2 linked regions of the Aromatoleum aromaticum EbN1 genome follow. The protein of the gene in region 1 binds, or shares a complex with, the protein of each later gene. Links are inferred from orthologs where the notes say so. Each region holds a gene or a part of one and is shown on either strand. Other genes may lie near its edges.

Region 1 (14,197 bases):
CCCGGCTACCTGCACTGGGCGCCGAGCTCGCCGCGCTCGCGCAGGTGCGCTCCGAGCATGCGGGTGAGGACGGCGCGCGCCTGCTGGTCGAACTGGCCGACGGCCAGACCGTGGAGAGTGTGCTGCTGCCGCGCGACGGCCTGTGCGTGTCCACCCAGGTGGGCTGCGCGGTCGGATGCGCCTTCTGCATGACCGGCCGCGACGGCCTGCTGCGCCAGCTCGGCAGCGCCGAGATCGTTGCGCAGGTGGTGCTTGCGCGTTCGCGCAGGGCTGTCCGCAAAGTCGTGTTCATGGGCATGGGCGAGCCCGCGCACAACCTCGACAACGTGCTTGAGGCGATCGCGCTGCTCGGTACCGAAGGCGGAATCGGGCACAAGAACCTCGTTTTCTCGACTGTCGGCGACCGGCGCGTGTTCGAGCGGCTGCCGCAGGGGAGCGTCAAGCCGGCGCTCGCGCTGTCGCTGCACACGACCCGCCCCGCGCTGCGCACGAAGCTCATGCCGCGCGCGCCGCGCCTCGACCCGGCCGAACTCGTCGAACTCGGCGAAACCTACGCCCGCGCGACCGGGTATCCGATCCAGTATCAATGGACGTTGCTCGCAGGCGTCAACGACGACGACGAGGAGCTCGACGGCATCGTCCGCCTGCTCGCCGGCAAGTACGCGGTGATGAACTTCATCCCGTACAACAGCGTCGCCGGGGCCGGTTTCGCCCGTCCTTCCTGGGAGCATGCGGCGGCAATGGCGCGCTATCTGCACCGGCGCGGGATCCTGACGAAGCTGCGCCATTCGGCGGGGCAGGATGTCGACGGCGGCTGCGGCCAGTTGCGCGCCCGGGTAATCGCCTCGGGTGCGCTCGGGCAGCCAGCCGAAGCTGCCCCCGACCGGGTCGTCCTCGTGCGCCGCGGGCAGGCCTGACCGCTCGCCCCGCGATTCCGCGGACGTCAGGCGTCGAGGGCGTCGATGAGGGCGAAAAGCCGTCGATAGAAATCGGGGTCGGCGACGGTTTCCTCGCCGACTTTCACCAGCGCTTCCTTGTGCGCAGTCCACGGCAGCGAAATCGAGCCGACGCCGGCGACGCTGACCCCGGTGCTGTTCGAACTCGACTTCAGTTCGTAACGCGTCTGCAGTGCGTTCGCGTACAGGACCGTCCCGACGTTGCTCGGCAGGCACACCAGCGTGATGTGGAGCGTTATTCCGTGGTCTGCCTTCGGCTGGAAGAATTTCTCGCCGCGGATGCTCGTCGGATTGGCGCTGTCGATGCGGTACCCCTGGCTCAGCAACGCGCGCTTGCCGACTTCGCACGCGACAGCCGGTTCCTGCGTGCTCCAGTTGACGAAGGGGGATTCGGGTTCGAAAGTCTCGGTACGGTAGACGGGCTGGGGAGACGAACAGGCGGCCAGGAGCAGTCCGGTGACCGCCATGACCGGGAGAAGACGCGCGCGCTGGAGCATGAGGGGAAATCCGGAAAGCAAGAGCCGATTCATTGGTCGCAATGTTAGAGCATCCTCGGCCGTTCGGCAGTGTGCACTTGCCCGAGACCGGAAAAAACAGCGCCGCTTTGCGACGCGGTTTCGCGCCGCTGGCAACGCCGGCCTCCAGGGGCTACGATCAATTATTGCCGATCCGCAAGGGAGAAGCCCGTGAAAAGCGTCGCCGCCATTCTGAAGGAGAAGCCCGATCCGACCGTTCATACGATCGGCCCCGACGCGTCAGTGTTCGATGCGCTCGGGCGGATGGCGGAACACAATGTCGGCGCGCTTCTTGTCATGGAAGGCGAGCGCCTCGCGGGCATCGTCAGCGAACGCGACTACGCACGCAAAGTCATCCTGCTCGCGCGCTCGTCGAGGGATCTGACGGTGAGCGCGATCATGTCGTCGCCGGTGATGTATGTGAGCCTGAACCAGACCAACGAGGAATGCATGGCGCTGATGACCGAGAAGCGGCTTCGCCATCTTCCCGTCGTCGAGTCCAGCAGAGTGGTCGGCATCGTGTCGATCGGCGATCTGGTGAAAAGCATCGTCTCGGAACAGCGCTTCATCATCGAGCAACTCGAACACTACATCGCCGGTGACCGCGGGATCTGAGCGCAGGCGATTCGGCCTCCTCGGCGGCCTCCTCAATTCCGCTGCTGCTACGTTGCTGCCGGACTCCCTCCCGCGGGGATGAGTCCGGAGGATGTCTCAGTGCGCCTCCTTGCGTGCGCCCGACGGTTTGCCCGGGGCAGCTCGCGGCGGCGACACCGAAGGTAGATAATCCTCGATCAGGTCCCGCAAGGTCGTGCTGAGCGGCATCGCGCCAGTCGTCTCCCGCAGCGCCGCAGCGGCGTCCCGCTGCCACGTCGACAAGGCTTCCTGCGCCGAAGTGACGAAGGCGCTGTGGCTGCCGATCATCGTTTCGGCGAGGCGCTGCACGGCGTTGAGCTGGTGCTGCGCGGCTTTCCACGGCATTTCGCCCGCTGCAAGCGTAACCGCAGCCCAATCGTCGGCAGCCAGCAGGCGATCGATGACGGTCTCGAATTCGGTGCTGCAAGTGCTGATCGAATGAGTGCTCGCGTCGATCCAGCGCAGGCTGTTTTCCCGCAGCAGCGCGCACAGGCGCAAGTGCAGTTGGAGATTCGTCTTGTACAGCGCGAGCGACGCACGAGTGTCGAAATGCATGGCGACATCCTTTTCGGGAGTGGCGAAGGGGACGGGTGCGGAAGCCCGAGAATGCCTATTTTTCCCGCACGTACTGGCCGGGGGCGTCATCGAGGGCGGGGTAGCCGGACTGCGGGGCACCCAATGCCGGCGGTGCGACCGGAGCCGCCGAGCGCGCTTTCAGCCAGGCAACCCACTCCGGCCACCACGATCCTTCGTGTTCGGGCGCAACTGCAAGCCAGTGGTCGGGTGAGACATAGTTGCCGCCTTCACGTCGCTCAAGAATCTGGAAGTGCCGTCGTGCCCGCCCGGGCTCGCTGATGATGCCGGCATTGTGGCCGCCGCTGGTCAGCACGAAGGTGATTTCCGCCGGGGTCAGGTAATGCAACTTGTAGACTGACCGCCACGGCGCAACGTGGTCCGTGACCGTGCCGACACAGAAAATCGGCGTGTCGATGTCGCTCAGCGCGACGGGTTTGCCCCCGACCGGATAACGCCCCTCGCTCAGGTCGTCGTTGAGAAACAGCAGCCGCAGGTACTGCGTGTGCATGCGAGCGGGCATGCGCGTTGCGTCGGCGTTCCACGCCATCAGGTCGTTCATCGGCGCGCGCTCGCCCATCAGGTATTCGCCGACCATGCGGGACCACAGCAGATCGTACGAGCGCAGCAACTGGAACGCGCCCGCCATCTGCCCGGCGGTGAGATAGCCGGTCTCGGCCATCTGGGCTTCGAGCAGGCTGACCTGGCTTTCGTCGATGAAGAGTGCAAGTTCGCCCGGCTCGGTGAAATCCGTCTGTGCCGCGAACAGCGTCATCGATGCGAGCCGCTCGTCACCGTCGCGCGCCATCGCCGCGTTGGCGATCGACAGCAGCGTGCCGCCGAGACAGTAGCCTGCGGCATGCACCTTGCGGTCGGGGACGATCGCATTGACCGCTGTAAGCGCCGCATGGAAGCCGGACTGCACGTAGTCTTCCATGTCGAGGTCGGATTCTTCTGCGCCGGGGTTCTTCCACGAGATGCAGAACACCGTGTGCCCCTGGTCGACGAGGTACTTCACGAGCGAATTGTGCGGTGACAGATCCAGGATGTAGTACTTCATGATCCACGCCGGAACGATCAGGACCGGTTCGGGGTGGACTTTTTCGGTCGTCGGCGAGTACTGGATCAGCTCGATCAGGCGGTTCTTGAGCACGACCTTGCCCGGCGTCACGGCGACATCGCGGCCGACGACGAAGTCTTCGGCGCCGGCGGGAGGATGTCCGGTCGCGACGCGCTCGAGATCGTCCAGCGCATTCACCAGCCCCCGCCACAGGTTCGTTCCTCCTTGCTCCGTGGTGCGTTTCAACACCAGCGGATTCGTCGCGAGGTAGTTGCCTGGCGAAAAGACGTCGAGCGACTGACGTGCGGTGAACGAGACGACGTTCTCATGATGCCGGGAGACGCCGGGAACGCCGCGCGTCGCCGCCTGCCACCATTCGTCTGCGAGCAGGAAGGACTGGTGCATCAGGTTGAACGGCCAGTGGTGCCATTCGTCGGCGATGAAGCGCCGGTCGCGCGCCGGAGGCTCGATGCATTCGTGCGCCGGCGAGGCCGGCAGCGCGAGGGCGAGTTCGCGGATGTAGCGCACCAGGCGACGGTTCTGTTCGAGCGCGAGGTTGACGAGCTCCAGCCGTTTGCCTGGCGAGCCGGCAAGGTGTCCGGCCCAGTCGATGCTCGCGAGCAGCAGGGACATCGGGGAAATCGACGACGTCGCCCGTGCCAGCGCGGCATGGACTTTGATGTCGAGAGGATTGCGACTGCTTGAGGGCGATTCCGGAATTGTCGGGGGCGTCGCGGGCGAGGGATTGCGCATATTCATGTTCATCTGCTCCTGCAGGGCAACAGCGGGGCGATTATCCGTCGAGCGGGGCTCGCGCATAGTGTGGGGCATTCTTTTATGCTGTGTTAGAGTTTTCGCTGCCCGGCATGGGGCGGAAGGAACGTTCAATCGCCGGAACGCGCAGCCCCTCAGGATTCAATTCCCTCGAAGGAGACGTCGATGAAGCTCTATCACTCCCCCGGAGCATGCTCGCTGGCGCCGCATATCGTCGCGCGCGAACTGGGCCTTGCGGTCGAACTGGAAAAAGTCGATCTCCCGACGAAGAAGACGGCCGGCGGCGACGACTACTGGAAGATCAACCCGAAAGGCTACGTGCCGGCGCTGGTCCTCGACAATGGCGAGGTGCTCACGGAAGTCGGTGTCATCTGCCAGTACCTCGCGGACCAGAAACCCGAATCGGGGCTGGTGCCGAAATTCGGCACGATGGAGCGTTACCACCAGATGGAGGCGCTCAATTTCGCCGCCACCGAAGTTCACAAGCAGATCGGGGCGCTGTTCAATCCGGCGATGACGCCGGAGTCCAAACAGGTGCAGCTCGGCACGATCGAGCGCCGCCTCGATGCGCTGGAAAAAATCCTTGCCGGAAAGCAGTTCGTCACCGGTGACACCTTCACAGCTGCCGATGCGTATCTTTTCACCGTGCTCAACTGGACGGGGATGCTGAAGATCGACGTCGCGAAGTGGCCCAACATCCAGGCGTTCATCGCGCGTGTCGCGCAGCGGCCCAAGGTGCAGGAGGCGATGAAAGCCGAAGGCCTGGTCGCGTAGCGACGAGGGCTCTTGCACCCGGAAAAACGGCCCGTCGATGTGAAGTCGACGGGCCGTTGTGTTTTTTGCGCGGCCCGTGGAAGGGCTGCGAAACAGCGTTCAGCGCTCGCTCAGGCGGCGAAATTCTTCGATGCGAAGTCCCAGTTCGCGAGATTGTTCAGGAACGCGGCGACGAAGTCCGGGCGGCGGTTGCGGTAATCGATGTAATAGGCGTGTTCCCACACGTCGATGCACAGCAGCGGCTCGTCGCCGGTCGTCAGCGGCGTGCCCGCAGCGCCCATGTTGACGATGTCGACGCTGCCGTCGGCTTTTTTCACGAGCCACGTCCAGCCGGAGCCGAAGTTGCCGACGGCCGAGGTGGTGAAAGCCTTCTTGAAGTCTTCGAACGACCCCCACTTGGCTTTGATCGCGTCGGCCAGTGAGCCCGCCGGTTCGCCGCCGCCGTTGGGCTTCATGCAGTTCCAGAAGAAGGTGTGGTTCCAGACCTGGGCGGAGTTGTTGTAGATGCCGCCAGCCGGGGCCTTCTTGACGATTGCCTCGAGATCGAGGTTCTCGAATTCGGTGCCCTTGATCAGGTTGTTCAGGTTCGTCACGTAGGCCTGGTGATGCTTGCCGTAGTGGAATTCCATCGTCTCGGCCGAGATGTGCGGGGCCAGCGCTTCTTTCGCGTAGGGCAGCTGAGGCAGGGTATGTTCCATTTTTCTCTCTCCTGTTGCAATTCAGGTTGTTGGGCTAAAAGCCTGACGATTCTAGTCGGGCTTTGATGATGGTGGCAATGCCGCAACAGCGACTCCGCAAACAGCGCTCTGCCGGAACCGCGCGTTTTTCGCGTCATGCGTCCGTGCTGTTCACCGTAGCATGAAGTCGGCCGGTGGCCAGTTCGACCGATACCTTTTCACCGCTGCCGACGCCCGCTGACGTGCGCAGGATATGGCCCTGCGCATCCCGCGTGATGCTGTAGCCGCGCGCCAGCACGGCGTGTGGCGCGAGGTGCTGAAGATGGGCGGCGAGGCCTTCCAGGCGTGCGCTCTGCCGGTCGATCAGGCGATCTGCGGCGAGGACGAGGCGGTTCGCCAGGCGTGCGCAGCGTTCGGCCTCGCGGTCGATGTCGGGCCGGCGCGCCTCGAGGCGAAGGCAAAGCTGCTCATTGCGGGCGTGCAGGCGCTCGAGACGCCGGCTCATCGCGGCGGCGAGCCGCACGCCGAGACGGGCCGTACGCTCGTGTGCCACCGCCAGGCGTTCGCGCGGGTGGACAAGGCGCAAGGCGGCGCGGTCGAGCCGCTGTGCGAGCGTGTCGAGGCGATAGTGCAGGGCTGCCGAAAGCGTCCGGCCGAGCGAAGTGAGGCGCGCACAGGCTTCATGGTAGCCGGCGCTCGCGAGTTCGGCTGCGCCGGTTGGCGTCGCCGCGCGCAGGTCGGCGGCAAAATCGGCGATCGTGAAGTCGGTCTCGTGTCCGATGCCGCTGACCACCGGCACCGGGCAGGCGCGGATCGCCCGGGCGAGGTTTTCGTCGTTGAACGCCCATAGATCCTCGATGCCGCCGCCACCACGCACCAGCAGCAGCAGGTCGATGCCATCCGTTGCGGCGCGCGCCGAGGCCACGCGCACCGCTTCGGCCAATCGCGTTCGAGCCGCCTCTCCCTGCACCGGAGCCGGGTACAGCACGACTTCGAGGTGCGGCGCCCGTCGCCGCAGCGTCGCGAGAACGTCGTGCCACGCGGCCGCTGCCGGCGACGTGACGACGCCGAGGCGTCGCGGGTAGCGCGGCAGCGCCCGCTTGAGGGCGGCATCGAACAGTCCTTCGCCGGCGAGCCTGTCCTTCAGGCGCACGAAGGTTTCGAAAAGATTTCCGACTCCGGCTTGCCGGAGCGCTTCGATACCGAGCTGGAAGTCGCCGCGCACCTCATACAGCGTCACCAGCGCGCGGGCTTCGACGCGCATGCCGTTTTCCGGCCGGAACGGCAGCAACTGGGCGCGATTGCGCCACATCGTGCAGCGAACCTGCGCTTGCGCATCTTTCAGCGTGAAGTACAGGTGGCCCGATGGCGCGCGAGTCAGGTTGGACAGTTCGCCGCCGACCCACAGCAGCGGAAAACGGGATTCGAGCGTCTGGCGCGCGAGCCGGTTGAGTTCGGCGACGCTCAGCACGTGGCCAGCCGAAGGGAGGCGGCACGGATCCCCGTCGCCATGCGGGAGCTCGGTTTGCATGCGCGGATTGTAGCGGAATCCACAAGCGCGGCGCCTTGTCAATCCTGATCAGGAAAACCCTTTCTATTCAAGGTCGTATTTTCAACATATTGATAATAAAGAAAATTTTAGTTGCTCATTTTTTGATCGAAGTGGCCATTGGCTTGACGCGACAGAGTTTCGGGGCGCTATCCGCGAAAAATCCACATACTTATCCACAGCTTTTGTGGATTCTTCGAGGCCCGCTGCCCGAGTGGCCGAGCTTGCCCTGCCGACATGCGAACGCTAGAGTTCCGCCTTTGCAAAGGGGAGTCTTCTCGCGTGTTCGCGCTCATACAGGCCTCGGGCTGGCCGATCTGGCCGCTGTTGCTGGCATCGGTGATCGCCCTGGCACTCATCATCGAGCGCCTGACGACGCTGCGCCGTTCCAGAATTGCCCCTCCCGACCTGCTCGACAAGGTGCTCGCGGATCTGCGTCAGAAAGGCGTATCGGGTGAAATGGCGAACCGCGTCGCGGCCCATTCGCCGCTCGGGAAAGTCCTCGCCGCCGGATTGCGCAACGTCACCAGTTCGCGCGATGTCATGAAGGAGGCGATCGAGGAAAGCGGGCGCGTGGTCGCGCACGAGCTCGAACGGTTCCTGACGACCCTCGGCACGATCGCCGCGATCAGTCCGCTGATGGGGCTTTTCGGCACCATCGTCGGCATGATCGACATCTTCGCGTCGCAAAGCGCTGCCGGCACGAACCCGCAGCAGCTCGCGCAGGGCATCTCGACCGCGCTCAACTCCACCGGCCTGGGGCTGATCATTGCGATCCCGGCGACGATCTTCTGGCGTCATTTCCGCGCCCTCGTCGACAGTTTCGTCATCGAGATGGAGCAGCAGGCGATCAGGCTCGTCGAAGTCGTGCACGGCGAGCGTCGCGCCTGAGAAAGCAAATGAACTTCCAGCGCGGCCGACGCCAGGAAGAGCCGGAGATCAACCTGATCCCGCTCATCGACATCATGCTCGTCCTGATCATCTTCCTCGTGCTGACGACGACGTTCTCGAAGGTCTCGGGCCTCCAGATCAGCCTGCCGACCGGCGAAGCGCAGCCGGCCGAGACGATCCCGGACGAGATCGACCTTGCAGTGAGCGCCACCGGCGACATCCTCGTGAACCGGCAGCCGGTCGGAGGCAAGGACATCGAGGCGATCGCGGTGGCGCTCGGACGCGCGGTTCCTGCCGGAAAGGATGAGCCGGTCGTCGTCATCAATGCCGACGCGAAAGCCGCGCATCAAAGCGTCATCAACGCGATGCAGGCAGCGCAGCGGGCGGGCCTCTCGCGCATCACGTTCGCGGTCCAGGCGCCGCCCCAATGACGCCGGCCCCTGCCTCTCCCCGCCCGGGGCCGGTGCGGTCGTTCTGAACCATGGCGCGCAACGCGCCGGCTTTCTGGCAGACCCGCTCGCTCGCCGCCAGGCTGCTGCTGCCGCTGTCGGGCCTGTTCCTGCTGCTCGCGGCCGTGCGCCGGCAGTTGTTCAGGCTCGGGATCCGGCGTGCGGTACGCCTTCCGGTGCCGGTCGTCGTCGTCGGCAACATCGCGGTCGGGGGCAGCGGCAAGACGCCGGTCGTCGAATGGCTCGTCGCCCGGCTGCGGGACGCGGGCTTTACGCCCGGCATCGTCAGCCGCGGCTATGGCGGCAAAGCTCCCGGCGCCGTGATCGTGCCGCCGCACGGAGATGTCCGGCTGTTCGGCGACGAGCCGGTGCTGCTCGCGCGGCTCACCGCGTGTCCGGTGGCCGTCGGCGCCGACCGCCCGGCAGCGGCGCGGGCGCTGCTGCAGGCATACCCCGGATGTGACGTGATCGTCGCCGACGACGGTCTGCAGCATTACCCGCTCGCGCGCGATGTCGAGATCGCGGTCGTCGACGAACGCACGCTGGGCAATCGCTGGCTGCTGCCCGCGGGGCCGCTGCGCGAAGGGCCGGGCCGCCTGCGCGACGTCGACATCATCATCGCCCATGGTGCACTGTCGCCCGCGCTGTCGTCGCTTCTCGACGGACGTCCGGTTTTTGCGATGCATCTCGAAGGCAGCGAATTCCGCCGGCTCGACGGCGCCGGATGCCGCAATGCCGAAGCGTTTCGCGGCGTGCGCGTGCACGCGGTCGCCGGCATCGGCCGCCCTGAGCGTTTCTTCGCCCAATTGACCCGGATGGGGCTCGAGGTCGTGCCGCACCCGTTTCCCGATCATCATCCATTCACCGCCGCGGACCTCGATTTCGCACCGGGCGAGCCGAAAATCCTCACCAGCAAGGATGCGGTAAAATGCGCGTCTTTCGCGTCCGCCGACACCTGGGAGTTCCCGGTGAAAGCGCATATCGCCGCGGGCGCCGCCGAACGTATCCTGGAGAAACTGACGCATGGACGCCCGACTGCTTGAAATCCTCGTGTGCCCGATCTGCAAGGGCCCTCTCGACTTCGTCAGGGACAAGCAGGAACTGGTTTGCAAGGCCGACCGCCTCGGCTTCCCCGTCCGCGACGGCATTCCGGTGATGCTCGAAGAGGAAGCGCGCCAGCTCGGCGCTGAAGAAGTCGACGCCTTGCGGCGCCGCTGATGGCCGCGTTCCACGTCGTCATCCCGGCGCGCCACGCGTCGAGCCGGCTTCCGGGCAAGCCGCTCGCCGACATCGCCGGCAAGCCGATGGTCGTGCGCGTGCTCGAGCAGGCGCGCCGCGCCGGCGCCGCGTCGGTGTGGGTCGCCACCGATCACCCGGAGGTGCTCGACGCGGTCAGGGCGGCCGGCGGCGACGCGCTGATGACGCGGGAAGATCATCCGAGCGGCACGGATCGGCTCGCCGAAGTCGTCGACGCGCTCGGCTGGAAAGCGGACGACATCGTCGTCAACGTCCAGGGCGACGAACCGCTGATCGAGCCGAAGCTGATCGCGGCGGTCGCGCAGGCGCTCGCCGACGACCCGGTCGCGGCGATCGCGACCGCCGCCCACCCGCTGCACGCCGCCGCCGAGTTGTTCAACCCGAACGTCGTCAAGGTCGTCTGCGATGCGCACGATCACGCGCTGTATTTTTCGCGCGCCCCGATCCCGTGGGCGCGCGATGCGTTCGCCACTGCCCGCGACGATATTCCCGCCGGCCTGCCGGTGCTGCGTCACGTCGGCCTGTACGCGTACCGCGTCGCGTTCCTGCGCTGCTACGCGAGCCTCGCTCCGTCGCCGCTCGAGCAATGGGAAGCGCTCGAACAGTTGCGCGCGCTGTGGCACGGACACCGGATCCGGGTGATGACCGTCGCGGTCGCGCCGGCAGCGGGCGTCGACACGCCCGAAGACCTCGAGCGCGTGCGGGCGGCGTTTGACCGGCATGAACGAGTCGGTTAAGTTTTGCGGCTTTTGTTGGCAGTTCTTTTTTGCATAACGACGCGGCCGGCAGCATTGGCCGCCTGACTGGGAGAGAGGTGTATGCGTCTGATTCTGTTGGGACCGCCGGGCGCGGGAAAAGGTACGCAGGCGAACTTCATCAAGGAGAAGTTCGGCATTCCGCAGATTTCCACGGGTGACATGCTGCGCGCCGCCGTCAAGGCCGGCACCCCGTTGGGCGTCGAGGCGAAGAAAGTCATGGACGCGGGCGGCTTGGTGTCCGATGACATCATCATCGGCCTCGTGAAGGATCGCCTGAAGGAAGACGACTGCAAGTCCGGCTACATGTTCGACGGCTTCCCGCGGACGATCCCGCAGGCCGACGCGATGAAGGAAGCCGGCGTGCCGATCGATTTCGTCCTCGAAATCGACGTGCCCGACAGCGAGATCATCGAGCGCATGAGCGGGCGGCGCGCGCACCTGGCGTCGGGGCGCACCTACCATGTCAAGTACAATCCGCCGAAAGTCGCCGGCAAGGACGACCTCACCGGCGAAGACCTGGTCCAGCGTGACGACGACCGCGAGGAGACGGTGGCGAAGCGCCTCGAGGTCTATCATTCGCAGACCAAGCCGCTCGTCGAGTACTACTCGAAGTGGGCCGCGTCGGGCGAGCCGGGCACGCCGAAAGTGCGCAAGATCAGTGGCCTCGGCGCGGTGGACGAGATCACTTCGCGGGCTTTCGCGGCGCTGAAGTAAACCGGGTTTTCCCGCATGGTGCGGCGAGCGGCGGGAATTTTTCCCGTCCCTCGCCGCGTTTGCGCTTCCGGACCGTGATGAACAAAGCCAACCTGCTCTATGCCCAGTCCGGCGGGGTGACCGCGGTCATCAACGCGACCGCGGCAAGCGTCATCGAAGCGGCTCGGGCCCGCGCCGATGCGGTCGGCCGGGTGCTTGCGGCGCGGCATGGCATTCTCGGCGCGCTCGACGAGGACCTGATCGACACCGCGCCGCTGTCGGTCGTCGATCTGCGCCGCCTGGCCGGCACGCCGGGCGGGGCGTTCGGCTCGTGCCGCTTCGACCTCGATCCGCCGGAGGCGAATCGCGACCAGTACGACCGCCTGTTCGCAGTGCTTGCGGCCCACGACATCGGTTATTTCCTCTACAACGGCGGCAACGGCTCAATGGATACGGTCGCGAAAGTGTCGCGCGCGGCCGCGGAGCGCGGCTATCCGCTGGTCTGCGTCGGAGTGCCGAAGACCGTCGACAACGACCTCGAAGGCACTGACTGTTCACCCGGTTTCGGCTCCGCGGCGAAGTACGCGGCGACGTCGATGCTCGAAGCCGGGCTCGACCTGGCGGCGATGACGAGCCGCGTCGGGCGCGCGTTCGTGCTGGAAGTCATGGGGCGCAACGCCGGCTGGCTGGCCGCAGCGACCGCGCTCGCCGCGCGCAACGACGACGAGCCGCCGCATGTGATCCTGATGCCCGAAGTGCCGTTCGACGAGGAAGCTTTTCTCGCGGTGGTCCGGTCCACCGTGTCGCGTCTCGGCTATTGCGCGGTCACCGTCTCGGAAGGCATCCGTCGCGCCGACGGCTCGCTGCTGATGGAGCAGGACGAGGATGCGAAAGGCCATGTCCAGCTCGGCGGGGCCGGGCAGTGCATCGCGCGCCTGATCCACTCGCGCCTCGGCTACAAGCATCACTGGGCGATTCCGGACTACCTGCAGCGCGCGGCCGGCCACCTGGTGTCGGCGACCGACCACGCGCAGGCTCGTGCGGTCGGGCAGGCGGCGGTGGAGTATGCGCTGGCGGGGCGCGACGGCGTGATGGCCGCGATCCGCCGCCTCGCCGACGCCCCATACCGCTGGGACGTCGCGCCCGTCGCGGTGGCCGCGATCGCGAACCTCGAACGCCAGGTGCCTCGCGCCTTCATTCGCCCCGACGGGCTGCACGTCACCGACGCCGCGCGCACGTACCTGCGCCCGCTGATCGAAGGGGAAATGCCGGCGTGTTTTGCCGGCGGGCTGCCGGATTATCCGCGTTTCCCGCTGCCCGGTGTGCCGCGCAAGCTCGCGCCGTACCGTCCGTGACGCACGCTCGCCGCGCCCGCCTGGATCACCCGGGGCGGCGCTCCAGCGCGGGATTCAGGCTGTAGAGGCCGGTCAGCTTCGCCTCGGCGAGCACATGGCCCGCGAGCGCATTGCGTACTTCGGCGCCGCCGAAGCGGCCTTCGAGCGCGATGCATTCGACGTCGAGCGCGTAGAGCGTGAAGACGTAATGGTGCACCAGCTCGTCATTCCACGGCGGGCAGGGGCCGTCGTAGCCGTAGTAGTCGCCGCGCATGGATTCGTCGCCCGCGAACCACGCCGTGTAATCGTTGATTCCGTGACGCCCATGCGGGGCCTGCGGTCCGGGCTTGCCGCCCGGCGTGACGGCCGCCGAGAAGCTGCCGGCCGCAATTTCCCGCAGCTCGGCGGGAAGATCCACCAGCACCCAGTGGAAGAAATCGACGCGCGGCAGATTCGCCGGCACGACGCGTCCTTCCTGATTGACGTCGTCGCCCTTGCTTGGAACATCAGGGTCATGGCAGATCAGCGCGAACGAGCGGGTTCCGGACGGGATGCTGGTCCATGCCAGGTGCGGGTTGAGGTTGCTGGCGAGGCACACGTGCCCGGCAGCCGCCGGAATGCAGAATGCGAATTCGCCGGGAATCGTGGCGTTGTCGGTGAAGCTCTGGCTCGTGAGTTTCATGCCCTTGGGCTCCTTTGGTGGGGCGGCGGGAAAGCCGGGATGGATTCATTGTAGAGCGGGTTGCGGTGATCGGTGTCCCGCCTCCCGATCGACATGGGACTCACGCAGGCCTTACGCGGCGCGGCGGCGAAAATCGCGCAGGCGAAAGCCGAGTGCCAAAAGCGTCGCGAAATACGCCACCACGCCGGCGGCGACGATCGCCGACAGCCGCAGCACGCGCGCCAGCCCGCCTTCCGTGAGCCACCACGCGTCGTCGCCACGGCCGAACCACAGCACGGCGCCGAGCACCACCAGCCCGCCCGCGAGCCGCAGCCAGAACCGGCCCCACGCCGGCTGCGGCCGGTACACGCCGCGCCGCCTCAGTCCGCGATACAGCAGCCCCGCGTTGAGCAGCGACGCGAGGCCGATCGACAGCGCGAGCCCCGCGTGCTGCAGCGGCACGATGAACGCGAGGTTCATCAGCTGCGTCGCCGCGAGCGTCAGCAGCGCGATCTTCACCGGCGTGCGGATGTCCTGGCGCGCATAGAAGCCGGGCGCGAGGATCTTCACGAGGATGAGCCCGGCAAGCCCGATGCTGTATGCGATCAGCGCGAGGCGGGTCTGCATCACGTCGGCGGCGGAG
Region 2 (14,297 bases), 380 kb from region 1 along the record:
GCTAAATACTCGTGATCGACCGATAGTGAACCAGTACCGTGAGGGAAAGGCGAAAAGAACCCCGGGAGGGGAGTGAAATAGATCCTGAAACCGCATGCATACAAACAGTGGGAGCCTCCTTCGTGGGGTGACTGCGTACCTTTTGTATAATGGGTCAGCGACTTACGTTCAGTAGCGAGCTTAACCGAATAGGGGAGGCGTAGGGAAACCGAGTCTGACAAGGGCGACTGAGTTGCTGGGCGTAGACCCGAAACCGGATGATCTATCCATGGCCAGGATGAAGGTGCGGTAACACGCACTGGAGGTCCGAACCCACTAATGTTGAAAAATTAGGGGATGAGCTGTGGATAGGGGTGAAAGGCTAAACAAATCCGGAAATAGCTGGTTCTCCCCGAAAACTATTTAGGTAGTGCGTCGTACGGACACTTGCGGGGGTAGAGCACTGTAATCGTTGGGGGGGTCACTGCGATCTACCCCGCGATAGCAAACTCCGAATACCGCAAAGTGATATACGGCAGACAGTCCTGGGGTGCTAACGTCCTGGGACAAGAGGGAAACAACCCAGACCGCCAGCTAAGGTCCCAAATACATGGCTAAGTGGGAAACGAAGTGGGAAGGCCCAGACAGCTAGGAGGTTGGCTTAGAAGCAGCCATCCTTTAAAGAAAGCGTAATAGCTCACTAGTCGAGTCGTCCTGCGCGGAAGATGTAACGGGGCTCAAGCCATGAACCGAAGCTGCGGATCTCGCAAGAGATGGTAGGGGAGCGTTCCGTAAGCCTGCGAAGGTGTCTCGAGAGGGATGCTGGAGGTATCGGAAGTGCGAATGCTGACATGAGTAGCGATAAAGGGTGTGAAAAGCACCCTCGCCGAAAGCCCAAGGTTTCCTGCGCAACGTTCATCGACGCAGGGTGAGTCGGCCCCTAAGGCGAGGCAGAAATGCGTAGTCGATGGGAAACGGGTCAATATTCCCGTACCGGTCCTAGATGCGATGGGGGGACGGAGAAGGTTAGGCCAGCCGGGTGTTGGATGTCCCGGTTTAAGCGTGTAGGCGTGCCCCGTAGGCAAATCCGCGGGGCTGAGCTGAGGCGTGATGACGAGGGCTCTTTGAGCCCGAAGTGGTTGATACCATGCTTCCAGGAAAAGCCTCTAAGCTTCAGTCTAGGATCGACCGTACCGCAAACCGACACAGGTGGGCAGGTAGAAAATACCCAGGCGCTTGAGAGAACTCAGGAGAAGGAACTCGGCAAATTGATACCGTAACTTCGGGAGAAGGTATGCCCCGTTAGCTTGTAGGAGTACATCCGAAGGGCGAAGGGGCCGCAGAGAATCGGTGGCTGCGACTGTTTATTAAAAACACAGCACTGTGCAAACACGAAAGTGGACGTATACGGTGTGACGCCTGCCCGGTGCCGGAAGGTTAAGTGATGGGGTGCAAGCTCTTGATCGAAGCCCCGGTAAACGGCGGCCGTAACTATAACGGTCCTAAGGTAGCGAAATTCCTTGTCGGGTAAGTTCCGACCTGCACGAATGGCGTAACGATGGCCACACTGTCTCCTCCTGAGACTCAGCGAAGTTGAAATGTTTGTGAAGATGCAATCTCCCCGCGGCAAGACGGAAAGACCCCATGAACCTTTACTGTAGCTTTGCATTGGACTTTGACGGGACTTGTGTAGGATAGGTGGGAGGCTGTGAAACGGGAACGCCAGTTTCCGTGGAGCCAACCTTGAAATACCACCCTGGTGTCGTTGAGGTTCTAACCTTGGCCCGTGAATCCGGGTCGGGGACCGTGCATGGCAGGCAGTTTGACTGGGGCGGTCTCCTCCCAAAAGGTAACGGAGGAGTACGAAGGTCGCCTAGACACGGTCGGACATCGTGTTGATAGTGCAATGGCAAAAGGCGGCTTGACTGCGAGACCGACAAGTCGAGCAGGTGCGAAAGCAGGTCATAGTGATCCGGTGGTTCTGCATGGAAGGGCCATCGCTCAACGGATAAAAGGTACTCTGGGGATAACAGGCTGATTCCGCCCAAGAGTTCACATCGACGGCGGAGTTTGGCACCTCGATGTCGGCTCATCACATCCTGGGGCTGTAGCCGGTCCCAAGGGTATGGCTGTTCGCCATTTAAAGTGGTACGTGAGCTGGGTTTAAAACGTCGTGAGACAGTTTGGTCCCTATCTGCCGTGGGCGCTGGAAGTTTGAGAGGACCTGCTCCTAGTACGAGAGGACCGGAGTGGACGCACCCCTGGTGTACCGGTTGTGACGCCAGTCGCATCGCCGGGTAGCTAAGTGCGGAAGAGATAACCGCTGAAAGCATCTAAGCGGGAAACTCGCCTCAAGATGAGACTTCCCCGGGGCCTCGAGCCCCCTGAAGGGTCGTCGAAGACCACGACGTTGATAGGTCGGGTGTGGAAGCGCAGCAATGCGTTGAGCTAACCGATACTAATTGCCCGTGAGGCTTGATCCTATAACCCTGGATCGAACACCGCGACAACTCACCGAAAAACGCATCACACCAACAACACCCCACACACTTTGCTTCTCCGCTTTGTTACCCTTTACAGTCTGACGACCATAGCGTCCTGGCACCACCCCTTCCCATCCCGAACAGGACCGTGAAACAGGACCGCGCCGATGATAGTGCCTAAACGGGTGCGAAAGTAGGTCATCGTCAGACTACCCTTTGCTCTGCACAAAAGCCGCTCCCCCTCCCCGGGAAAGCGGCTTTTTGCTGTCAACATCCCCCCTCCAGGCAAGGCGCGCGCCGCCCGGCCGGAACGCCCGTCCCGCTGGGCCTCCCGTCCGTGACGCGCCCACGCGCTGCGCCGCGGCGCCCCCCGCCCTCGGCGTGACTTGCCGCGCGCGTTGCGGCAGAATCCTCCCTGCGGCTCATGTCGCCCACGGGGCGGCCCCGACGACATTAGCCCCGGCATGGCGTCTATCCCGTCTTACTCAGAAGACAGGAACTTAAGCGACAAATTCAAACTGGAAAGCTAATGATTTCAATCTATTGCGATGAATATATGGGCCGACGGTGTCGTCCTACTTGCTGACTTCTGAGTAACGCCTACCCAATCCCCGGAGCATGATCATCGGATTCCGGTACAGAATGTCTTCGGAATTTCGGATATGCTCGGAGAACTTAATTCGACAGCGAACCACCATGCAGGTCGTCGTCGGATTTCATGCTATTAACGAGCCAAAACGGGATGCAAGATGAGTGAAGCGGTCCGCGACTTTTCGCAGTGCTACGGTCACGATTTCGAGGACCTGAAAGTTGGTATGTCAGCGGCCATCGGGCGCACCGTGACGGAGGCGGATATCGCTATTTTCGCTGGCATTTCGGGTGATACGAATCCCGTTCACCTCGATGCCGAATTTGCGGCGTCGACGATGTTTGGCGAACGAATCGCTCATGGGATGCTGTCGGCGAGCTTCATTTCTGCAGTGTTCGGTACGAAGCTGCCAGGACCGGGATGCATCTATCTCGGGCAGTCGCTGAACTTCAAGGCCTCAGTGAAAGTCGGCGAAACGGTCGTCGCCCGTGTGACAGTACGCGAGCTCGTGGCTCACAAGCGCCGGGCGTTCTTTGATACTGTCTGTACGGTGGCCGGAAAAGTGGTACTCGAAGGCCATGCGGAGATCTACCTTCCCGCCAGGCAATAACGGGTCTTCCCTCCCCTCTGGGTCAAGATAGTTGTCGCCTCGATAGAATCCGAAACCCGAGGGCGATAACGGAAGAACGAAGTGGCCAGATACGGACAAGCATTCAAGGACAAGGCGGTAGCACGGTTGTTGCCACCGGAGAGCGCATCGGTGGAGACGGTTTCCCGCGAACTGAGCATTTCAACGGCCACGCTGGAGCGGTGGCGCGCGGATGCGCTGTCCAGGCCCGCTCGCGAGCGGGCCTGGACAGCGCCGGCCCGATTCGAGGCAGTGCTGGTCACCGCAGCGATGGACGAGGCGAGCAAGAGCGCCTGGTGCCGGGAGAACGGCGTGTATCCGCAGGAGCTCGAGCAATGGCGCACGGCGGCCACACAGGCGCTGGCCGACCCCGAAGACGCGGCGCGCACCAGCCACCGGGAACAGAAGGCCGACCGGCGTCGCATCAAGGACCTCGAGCGCGACCTGCGCCGCAAGGAGAAGGCCTTGGCCGAAGCCGCCGCGCTGCTGGTGCTGTCAAAAAAGCTCGAGGTGATCTTTCCAACGGACAAGGACGAGGACGCATGATCGGCCTGGAAGATCGCCAAACGATGGTCCGCCACATCGAGACTGCTCACGCAGCCGGTGCGCGCTTGCGCCCGGCGTGTGAGCTCGCTGGCATCACCGTGCGTACCCTGCAACGCTGGAAGGCCGAGGACGGCCTGCAGGTCGGAGACCGCCGGCCTCTGGCCGAGCGCCCGACGCCCGCGCATGCGCTCACCGACGAGGAGCGCGCCCGCGTCCTGGCGGTGGCCAACGAGCCGCGTTTCGCCGATCAGCCGCCGGCGCGCATCGTGCCGGCGCTGGCCGACGAAGGCGTCTATATCGCCAGCGAATCGAGCTTCCAGCGCGTGCTGCGCGCCCACGGGCAAACCCGTCACCGGGGTCGCGCCCGGGCGCCCCAGCGCTCGCGCACGCCGACCACGCATGTGGCCACCGCGCCCGGCCAGGTCTGGTGCTGGGACATGACCTATCTGCCCACGCAGGTGCAGGGGCGCTGGTTCTATCTCTACCTGATCCAGGACCTCTACAGCCGCAAGATCGTCGGCTGGGAGATCCACGACGCCGATGACGCTGACCATGCGGTGAGCCTGCTCAAGCGCACCGCGCTCTCCGAAGGCGTCCACGCGATGATCGACAAACCCGTGCTTCACGGCGACAACGGCAGCACGCTCAAAGCCACCACGGTGCTCGCGATGCTGCACTGGCTGGGCGTCAAACCGTCGTACTCGCGCCCGCGCGTCTCCGACGACAACGCCTACGTGGAGTCGCTCTTCAAGACGGCGAAGTACCGCCCCGAATTCCCGGCGCGCGGCTTCGCCACCCTGGAAGACGCCCGCCTCTGGGGACACGACTTCGTGCGCTGGTACAACTTCGAGCACCGCCACAGCGGCATCCGCTACGTCACGCCGGCGCAGCGACACGCGCTGGAGGATCGGGCGATCCTGGCTGCACGCCATCAGACGTATCTCCAGGCCCGCGAGCGCCACCCCGCACGCTGGTCCCGTGGGACACGCGACTGGACCCCGATCGGCGCGGTCACGCTCAATCCGGAGCGCGACGCGGTCGTACGCGACCACTTGCATGCTGAAGACATAGGGCGGTTGGTTGCATGAATCAGGCGACAACTATCTTGACTTGTTCCGCCTCGCTGGCAACAGCGAGGGCGTGACTGAGCGCGGGCTTCAGTTCGCGCCAACAACCAAGCGCTTGTCACATTCGATCAGCGCATACGCCGAGTGATTGTGGATGGATTCGAAATTTTCTGACTCCACCCGATAGCAGTCGATGCGGGCCTCGGCATTGAGAAGACCGGCGACGTCCCGAACCATGTCCTCGACAAACTTTGGATTGTCGTACGCATGCTCCGTGACGTATTTCTCGTCCGGGCGCTTCAGAAGGCCGTAGAGCTGGCAGGAAGCCTGGCTTTCGACGAGCTGCACGAGTTCTTCGATCCAGAGGAAACTGTTCGTTTGAGCAGTGACGGTGACGTGAGAGCGCTGATTGTGAGCGCCATATTCCGAGATTTTTTTCGAGCACGGGCACAGGCTCGTTACCGGTACGACGGTCTTCATCGTGAAAGTGTACGCGCCCCCTTCCCGTATTTCTGCCGTAAACGTGACCTCATAGTCCATGAGGCTCTGCACTCCGGAGATCGGGGCGGATTTGTTGATGAAATAGGGGAAGGTAAGTTCGATCTGACCTGTCTCGGCTTCGAGGCGCTTGACCATTTCACGCAGCATCGGCTCGATGGACTCGACCGAAATCTCCCGCTCGTTTCCATTGATGATCTCGATGAAGCGCGACATGTGGGTTCCCTTGAAGTTATGAGGGAGGCCGACGTACATGTTGAAAACGGCAATCGTGTGCTGCACGCCGCCGTTCTTGTCACTGACTCGCACGGGATGACGAATGGATTTTATGCCGACCTTGTCGATGGCCAGTTTCCGGCTGTCGTTGAGGTTCTGGACGTCGGGAATGGCATGAGCCTGTTGGGAAGTCATCTGCTGTTCTCTGGTGAAACTGGTAATGAATCCTATCATTCCCGACAAAAACGCTCAATTATTGTCAGGGCTGAAGCGGCGCCTTATTGCGGCCACAATGCCCGGAGCGTCAAGCCCGACCGACTCGAGGAGCTGGGACTGGTCTCCGTGGTCGATGAAGGTGTCCGGCAAGCCCAGGCGCAGCAGCTGGGGACGGTCTGACAAACTTTCCAGCACTCTCGCCACCTCCGATCCGGCGCCTCCGATGACGATATTTTCCTCGAGGGTGACGAGGAGGTCGTGGCTGGCGGCCAGTTCCTCGATAAGCGTGACGTCGAGCGGTTTGACGAAACGCATGTTGGCCACGGTCGCGTCGAGCTGCTCGGCGGCCTGCAGTGCATTGAAGAGCAGGCTGCCAAAGACGAGCAGCGCGATGCGGTGGCCGCTTCGGCGGATCTCGCCCTTGCCGATCGGTAGCGCCGACATCGCGGTTTCCGGTCCCACCTGCATCCCGCCGCCGCGCGGATACCGCACGGCGGCGGGTCCGTTGTGACGGTAAGCCGTGTAGAGCATCTGCCGACACTCGTTTTCATCGGCGGGTGCCATGACGACGAGGTTGGGAATGCAGCCGAGGTAGGAGAGATCGAAGGCTCCGTGATGCGTGGCGCCATCGGCCCCGACGAGTCCGGCGCGGTCGATCGCAAACATCACCGGGAGGTTTTGCAGCGCGATGTCGTGGATGAGCTGGTCGTAGGCGCGTTGCAGGAAGGTCGAATAGATCGCCACAACGGGCTTGAAGCCTTCGCATGCAAGGCCAGCGGCGAACGTCAGCGCGTGCTGCTCAGCGATTCCTACGTCATAGTAGCGATTCGGGAATTCCTGCGCGAACCGCACCATCCCGGAGCCCTCGCGCATCGCCGGTGTGATGCCGATGACTTTTTCATCCTGTGCGGCGATGTCGCATAGCCAGTCTCCGAACACCTGTGTGTACGTGAGCTTGGCGGCACCTTTGGCGGTCTGGATGCCTGCTGTATGGTCGAATGTCGAAACCCCGTGGTAAAGGACGGGATCTGCTTCGGCGAGCTTGTACCCTTGCCCCTTGCGCGTGATGACGTGCAGGAAGTGCGGGCCGTTGAGCTTGCGCAGGTTCTGCAGTGTCGGGATCAGGGCGTCGAGATCATGCCCGTCGATCGGGCCGTAATAATGGAAGCCGAACTCCTCGAACAGCGTTCCCGGGGTGATCAGGCCCTTCACATGCTCTTCGACCTTGCGGGCGAAGTCGAGCATCGGCGGGGATACGCCCAGCACCTTTTCGCCGGCACGGCGCGCGGCATTGTAGGTACGACCCGAAAACATGCGGGCGAGGATCTTCGTCAGCGCGCCGACAGGAGGTGATATCGACATTTCATTGTCGTTGAGAATCACCAGAAGGTTGATGTCACGCATGTCTCCAGCATTGTTCAGGGCTTCGAAGGCCATGCCCGCCGACATCGCGCCATCGCCGATCACCGCAATCGAGCGCCGTTGTTCGCCGCGGTTGCGCGCAGCCACCGCCATCCCCAGCGCCGCCGAGATCGAGGTCGACGAGTGCGCTGTGCCGAACGTGTCGTAGCTGCTTTCCGAGCGGCGCGGGAAGCCCGAGATTCCGCCGAACTGGCGCAGCCTGCTCATTGCCTCGCGTCGACCGGTGAGGATCTTGTGTCCGTAGGTCTGGTGGCCTACGTCCCACACGATGCGGTCCTCCGGCGTGTCGAAAATGTAGTGCAGCGCGATCGACAGCTCGACAGTGCCAAGGTTGGAAGACAGGTGTCCGCCGGTCTTCGAGACCGACTCGATCAGAAATGCGCGCAGCTCCGCGGCCAGGGCCGGGAGTTCGCGACGGTCCAGCTTGCGCAGATCAAACGGTGAGTCGATGCGGTGAAGCAGGGGGTACGGGGGCATGTGCAGGTCCGGCGGAATCGGAATTCAGAATCTTCGATGGACGATGAAAGTGGCGAGTTCGTCGAGTCTGGCGGCCTGGGGTCCGAAAGGCGTGAGGGCTTCACGGGCGTCGGCAAGCAGCGATTCGGCGAGCGCACGGGCTTCCGTCATGCCGAGGAGGGTTACGTAAGTCGGTTTGTTGTTGTCGGCATCCTTGCCGGCTGTTTTTCCGAGTGTCGCCGTGTCGGACTGCGTATCGAGGATATCGTCGACGACCTGGAACAGCAGGCCCACGAGCTTCCCGTAGTGATCGAGGCGTTCCAGGCGGTCTGAGTCGAGTCTCGCGCCGCACGCAGCTCCGAGCAGGACCGAGGCCCGGATCAAGGCGCCGGTCTTGTGGATATGCATGTATTCGAGCTCTTCGCGGCTAAGCTGTTTGCCTACCGCAGCAAGGTCGATCGCCTGTCCGCCCGCCATGCCCCGTGAGCCGGACGCGCGTGCGAGCTGGGTGATCATCGACAGCTGTTCCGACGGGTCCTCGGTCAGCGGGTGCTCGGAGAGGGACTGGAAGGCGAGTGCCTGCAGGGAATCGCCCACCAGCAACGCGGTGGCGTCATCGTATTCGACATGCACCGTCGGTTTGCCGCGCCGCAGCACATCGTTGTCCATGCACGGCAAGTCGTCATGGACCAGGGAATAGGCGTGGATCAGCTCGACGGCGCACGCAACTTTGTCCAGCCGTTCAGGGGCAGCCCCGACGAGACCTCCTGCCGCATGGACGAGCAGCGGCCTGATGCGCTTGCCGCCACCCAGTACCGCGTAGCGCATCGCTTCGTGAAGCCGGGCGGGAGCGATGTTCGCGTCGGGGAGAAGGTTTTCCAGTGCGGTTTCGGAGCGTCGCTGGATGGCTTCCATCCAGGCCAAAAAATTCATGTGGCTCATTCCTGGTCCCTCATGTCTTCAGCCGGATTCCGCGGGGCCAGAACATCGTTTTCCAGCTGGCGCACCCGCTGTTCGGCAGCTTGCAGAGTTTCCTGACAGTGTTTCAGCAGGTTGGCGCCGCGTTGATACCGTTCCAGCGCCTGTTCGAGCGAGATTGCTCCGCTTTCCATTTCCTGAACAATCGCTTCGAGTTCGGCAATGGCGGATTCGAAGGATTTTGGCGCAGTTGGGGCCTTGGCCATGACTCGGGGCCGTGCAAAATAAAAGGGGGAAAAGTAACCGATCGGGCTACTGGCGGTCAAACAACTTCTCGAATAGAATCATCCGCTCATTTTTTCCGAATTTCTTGGGATTTACATGGGAGGTTCGGGGATGTCCGATCTCGCATCCAGGGCCAAAATGGCCCCGGCGGTTTCCCAGTTGCCGGTTTCGATGTACTTCGACGAAAAAATCTTCGAACTCGAGAAGCGCCTGTTGTTCCAGGGCGGGGCGGGATACGTCGGCCACGAGCTGATGGTACCGGAAGTCGGAAACTATCGCTCTCTCGAATGGCTGGACCATTCCAGGCTGCTGTTTCGCACGCAGGACGGCATCCATCGACTTTCGAACGTCTGTCGCCACCGCCAGGCCATCATGTTGCAGGGCACCGGCACTGCCGAACGGATCGTCTGCCCGGTCCATCGCTGGACGTACGACCAGCAGGGCCGACTTCTCGGTGCGCCCCGTTTTCCTGAGAATCCGTGTCTCGACCTCCAGCGCGACGCGCTGGAAAACTGGCACGGGCTGTTGTTCGCCGGCCCGCGCTCGGCCCGTGCCGACCTGGCGGGGATGGAACTGGCGCCGGAACTGGGTTTTTCGGGCTTCAAGCTCGATCGGGTCGAGATTCACGAGTGCAATTACAACTGGAAGACTTTTATCGAGGTGTACCTCGAGGATTACCACATCGCGCCTTTCCATCCCGGACTGGGAGGCTTCGTCACCTGTGACGACCTGACCTGGCAATTCGGGGACTGGTATTCGGTGCAGCGTGTGGGCGTCACTTCGCTGGCCAGACCGGGTTCGGATGCATACCGAAGATGGCATGAGGCGGTCCTCGCCTATTACGGCGACAACCGGCCGCCCCAGGGCGCGATCTGGCTGACGTATTACCCGAACGTGATGGTCGAGTGGTATCCGCACGTGCTCGTCGTCAGCACGCTGATTCCGCGGGACGTAAACAGGACGACCAACGTCGTCGAGTTTTACTACCCTGAGGATATCGTCGAGTTCGAACGCGAGTTCGTCGCAGCCGAACAGACTGCCTACATGGAGACCGCGATCGAGGACGACGACATCGGCGAGCGTATGGACCGGGGTCGCCGGGCGTTGCTGCAGGAAGGGCGCGACGAGGTGGGGCCGTACCAGTCGCCGCTCGAGGACGGGATGCAGCATTTCCATGAGTTCTACCGGCGCATTCTCGGGCCGCATCTCTGACTTCGGCGGGCGGTGAGGGAGGCCGGTACGGTGCCTGGCGATCGCGTCTGGTGATGTGCCGGGCGCGTGCCGGCGGGAGTTCAGTCCGGAGTCTGAAGCTCGCGCGGTAGCGGGAAGGTTACGCGCTCGGGCACTCCCTCCAGCGTGCGCACCGAGCTTGCCCCCAACTCCTTGAGGCGTTCGACGACCGCATCGACGAGCACTTCCGGCGCCGATGCCCCGGCCGTGACGCCGACGCGTTTCTTGTCTTCGAGCCATATCGGCTCGATGCCCTCGGCGTTATCGACGAGATAGGCCGGCACGCCGAGCAGTTCGGCAACCTCACGCAGGCGGTTCGAATTCGAACTGTTGCGCGAGCCGACGACGAACACGACATCGACTCGCGGCGCCATGAACTTGACCGCGTCCTGGCGGTTCTGCGTCGCGTAGCAGATGTCGTCCTTCTTCGGTCCGACGATCGCCGGGAAGCGTGCCCGGAGTGCGGCGACGAGCGTGGCGGCGTCATCGACCGACAAGGTCGTTTGCGTGACGTACGCGAGCTGCTGCGGGTCGGCGACCTCGATGTTCGCGACGTCCTGGACGACTTCGACGAGGTGGATGCCGTCACCAACCTGACCCATCGTCCCTTCGACTTCGGGATGGCCCTTGTGTCCGATCATCACGATCTCGCGCCCCTGCTCGCGCATGCGTGCGACTTCCAGATGCACCTTGGTCACCAGCGGGCAGGTCGCGTCGAAAACTCGCAAGCCGCGCCTTTCCGCTTCGCTGCGCACGGCCTGCGGCACCCCATGCGCGCTGAAGATCACGGTCTGGCCAGTCGGCACTTCGTCAAGTTCTTCGACGAAGATCGCGCCCTTCGCACGAAGTCCGTCGACGACGAACTTGTTATGCACGACTTCATGGCGTACGTAGATCGGCGCGCCGAAACGTGCGAGTGCCTGTTCAACGATCTCGATCGCGCGCTCGACGCCTGCACAGAAGCCGCGCGGATTTGCGAGCAGGATTTCCTTGTCGTCCATGGCTGGTCCCTGGGGTGGCTGGGGTCGGGGGTTCGCGTTCAGCGCGTGCTCAAAGAACGCCGATCACTTCCACTTCGAAGCGGATCGTCTTGCCGGCGAGCGGGTGGTTGAAATCGACGACCGCGAACGTTTCGTTGATTTCCCGCACCAGCCCCGAATAGCGGGAACCGTTGGGCGCGCCGAATTCCATGATCGTCATCGGTTCGATCTCCTCTTCGGGCATGTGCTCCCGTTTCACGCGCTCGACGAGCTCGGGATTGTGGGGGCCGAACGCCTCTTCGGGCGCGAGCGTGAACAAGTGGTGCTTGCCGATCTCGAGGCCGGCGAGCAGGCGTTCGAGGCTGGGAAGCAGCTCTCCAGCGCCCAGCTGCAGCGTCGCGGGCGTGCTTTCGAAGGTGCTGATCAGCGGCTGGCCGTTTTCCATGGCGATGCGGTAGTGCAGCGTCACCAGGCTGTCGGGTTGGACGATCTGGGTCACGAGGGGTTCTCCGAAGTGGATGAGTCGCGGGAGGCGTCACGAGGTGAGCGAAACTGCGCCCACAGCATCACGGCGACACCGACAGTGATGGCGGAGTCGGCGACGTTGAAGGCCGGCCAGCCGTGGCGGCCGATATGGAAGTAGAGAAAATCGACCACTGCGCCATGCACGATCCGGTCGATGACATTGCCGACCGCTCCGCCGATGATGAGGCTGAACGCCAGCGGCAGTGCACGTTCGTGCTGGTGATGGCGCAGCATCGCGAGCAGCCAGCCGCAGACGACGAGCGCGAGTGCAATGAAGAACCAGCGCTGCCAGCCCGAATGGTCGGCAAGAAAGCTGAATGCCGCGCCGGGGTTGTAGACCAGAACGAGCTGGAAAAAGCCCGTGACGGGCACCGCCTCGCCGAAGTCGAGCCGTGACAGCACCAGCCATTTCACGAACTGGTCCAGCGCCACGACCAGCGCAGCCAGTGCGAGCCAGCCGAAGAAGCGTCGCGTCAGCCCGTGCGGTGCGGCGGGCGCGGGTTCTCGGGAGGCCTCAGGCATGCGTGCGGCTTTCCCCGTCGCCATGGAGGTTCGTGCAGCAGCGTCCGCACAGCTCCGGGTGATCGGCATCGACGCCGATGTCTTCGCGGAAATGCCAGCAGCGACCGCACTTCTGGTGACTGGATGGCGCAGCGTCCACGCCTTCATCGGCTTCGGTTTCGACCCGTACCAGTTCCGCGCGGGACGTGATCAGCACGAAATGCAGATCCGCGCCGACGCTCGCGAGCGCGTCGAAACGCGCCCCGCTCGCGCGCACGCGCACTTCTGCCTGCAGCGAAGCGCCGATCCTGCCGTCGCTGCGCAGGCTTTCGAGCACTTTCTGCACCTCCGCCCTCGCGCTGCGGATCAGCTCCCAACGAGCGAGGATTTCATCGCTTGCCCCGAGTTCGGGCAATTCGTGCCAGGTGTGCAGCATCACGCTGTCCTCGGCGTCGTTGCCCGTCACCCGCCAGATTTCCTCGGCAGTGAAAGTCAGGATCGGCGCCATCATCCGGGTGATCGCCTGCGTGATGTGCCACAGCGCGGTCTGGGCGGCGCGGCGGGCGCGGGAATCAGCCTTCGTCGTGTACAGGCGATCCTTGAGGATGTCGACGTAGAACGCGCCCAAGTCCTCGGCGGCGAAGTTCTGCAGCGCCTGCACGATCTTGTGGAACTCGAAGCGCGCGTAATCGCCGGTGACCTGCTCCTGCAGTCGGCGAGTCAGCGCGAGCGCGTAATGGTCGATGTCCAGCCACTCCTCGACCGGTACGCCGTCGCGGGCGATGTCGAAATCGCCAGTGTTGGCGAGCAGGAAGCGCAGCGTGTTGCGCAGGCGGCGATAGACTTCGACGACACGGTCGAGGATCTCCTTCGAGATCGTGAGCTCACCCGAATAGTCGGTGGCGGCGACCCACAGGCGCAGGATCTCGGCGCCGAGCTTGTCCGAGACTTCCTGCGGCGCGACGACGTTGCCTTTCGACTTCGACATCTTCTTGCCCTGGCCGTCGACAACGAAGCCGTGCGTCAGCAGTGCGTCGTACGGTGCACGTCCGTCGATCGCGCAGCCGGTCAGGAGCGACGAGTGGAACCAGCCGCGGTGCTGGTCCGAGCCTTCGAGATAGAGGGCCGCCGGCCACTGGCTGTCGGCAGCGTGCGAGCCGCGCAATACCGTCCAGTGCGTCGTGCCGGAGTCGAACCAGACGTCGAGCGTGTCGCGCATCTTGTCGTACTGCGCGACGTCGCTGCCGAGCAGCTCGGCCGCGTCGAGCTTGAACCAGGCGTCGATGCCGTGCTGTTCGACGCGCTGTGCGACCTGCTCGAGCAGTTCGAGCGAGCGCGGATGCGGTTCGCCGGTTTCCTTGTGCAGGAACAGCGGGATCGGGACGCCCCAGTTGCGCTGGCGCGACACACACCAGTCGGGCCGGTTCGCGATCATCGAATGCAGCCGCGCCTTGCCCCACGCGGGATAGAACTGCGTCTCGTCGACGGCCTTCAGCGCCAGTTCGCGCAGCGTCGCGCTGCCGGGCTCGACCGCTTCGCGTCCCGGCAGGCGGTCCATGCCGACGAACCATTGCGTCGTCGCGCGATAGATCACCGGCGTCTTGTGGCGCCAGCAGTGCATGTAGCTGTGCGTCAGCGTGCCCGAGGCGAACAGGCTGCCGACTTCGGCGAGCTTGTCGACGATCTTCGGGTTCGCATCCCACACCGACAGGCCGCCGAAGAAGGGCAGGCTCCCGGCAAAAGTGCCGTCGGCCTGCA

Evidence for each region.
Region 2: the proteins of xseA (region 1) and EBN1_RS12510 are in contact, whole or in part, in a cryo-EM structure (PDB 8TXR), measured with the Escherichia coli proteins. The link is inferred for Aromatoleum aromaticum EbN1 from one-to-one orthologs.

What each region holds. Positions count from the first base shown.
Region 1 is NC_006513.1:3,004,018-3,018,214, forward strand. The notes cover bases 5,306-8,115. They hold xseA (exodeoxyribonuclease VII large subunit), read right to left. Parts: upstream 7,494-8,115; coding sequence 6,117-7,493; downstream 5,306-6,116. Other genes in these bases: EBN1_RS14325 (superoxide dismutase), read right to left, coding at 5,396-5,983; EBN1_RS14335 (MotA/TolQ/ExbB proton channel family protein), read left to right, coding at 7,794-8,115. Also shown: EBN1_RS14295 (RNA methyltransferase), read left to right, coding at 1-917; EBN1_RS14300 (DUF2242 domain-containing protein), read right to left, coding at 944-1,453; EBN1_RS14305 (CBS domain-containing protein), read left to right, coding at 1,643-2,086; EBN1_RS14310 (hypothetical protein), read right to left, coding at 2,183-2,659; EBN1_RS14315 (PHA/PHB synthase family protein), read right to left, coding at 2,715-4,502; glutathione transferase GstA, read left to right, coding at 4,677-5,285; more of EBN1_RS14335, read left to right, coding at 8,116-8,402; EBN1_RS14340 (ExbD/TolR family protein), read left to right, coding at 8,411-8,833; lpxK (tetraacyldisaccharide 4'-kinase), read left to right, coding at 8,884-9,894; EBN1_RS14350 (Trm112 family protein), read left to right, coding at 9,875-10,069; kdsB (3-deoxy-manno-octulosonate cytidylyltransferase), read left to right, coding at 10,069-10,845; adk (adenylate kinase), read left to right, coding at 10,927-11,580; EBN1_RS14365 (6-phosphofructokinase), read left to right, coding at 11,658-12,914; EBN1_RS14370 (YbhB/YbcL family Raf kinase inhibitor-like protein), read right to left, coding at 12,940-13,575; murein biosynthesis integral membrane protein MurJ, read right to left, coding at 13,687-14,197. UniProt on the Escherichia coli protein: Bidirectionally degrades single-stranded DNA into large acid-insoluble oligonucleotides, which are then degraded further into small acid-soluble oligonucleotides.
Region 2 is NC_006513.1:2,623,465-2,637,761, forward strand. Bases 7,662-10,571 are described here. They hold EBN1_RS12510 (exodeoxyribonuclease VII small subunit), read right to left. Parts: upstream 9,285-10,571; coding sequence 9,039-9,284; downstream 7,662-9,038. Other genes in these bases: dxs (1-deoxy-D-xylulose-5-phosphate synthase), read right to left, coding at 7,662-8,121; EBN1_RS12505 (polyprenyl synthetase family protein), read right to left, coding at 8,146-9,042; EBN1_RS12515 (aromatic ring-hydroxylating oxygenase subunit alpha), read left to right, coding at 9,415-10,515. Outside these bases: EBN1_RS12485 (MaoC family dehydratase), read left to right, coding at 3,212-3,661; GTP cyclohydrolase FolE2, read right to left, coding at 5,383-6,201; more of dxs, read right to left, coding at 6,256-7,661; ispH (4-hydroxy-3-methylbut-2-enyl diphosphate reductase), read right to left, coding at 10,596-11,534; EBN1_RS12525 (FKBP-type peptidyl-prolyl cis-trans isomerase), read right to left, coding at 11,584-12,012; lspA (signal peptidase II), read right to left, coding at 12,009-12,560; ileS (isoleucine--tRNA ligase), read right to left, coding at 12,553-14,297. UniProt on the Escherichia coli protein: Bidirectionally degrades single-stranded DNA into large acid-insoluble oligonucleotides, which are then degraded further into small acid-soluble oligonucleotides.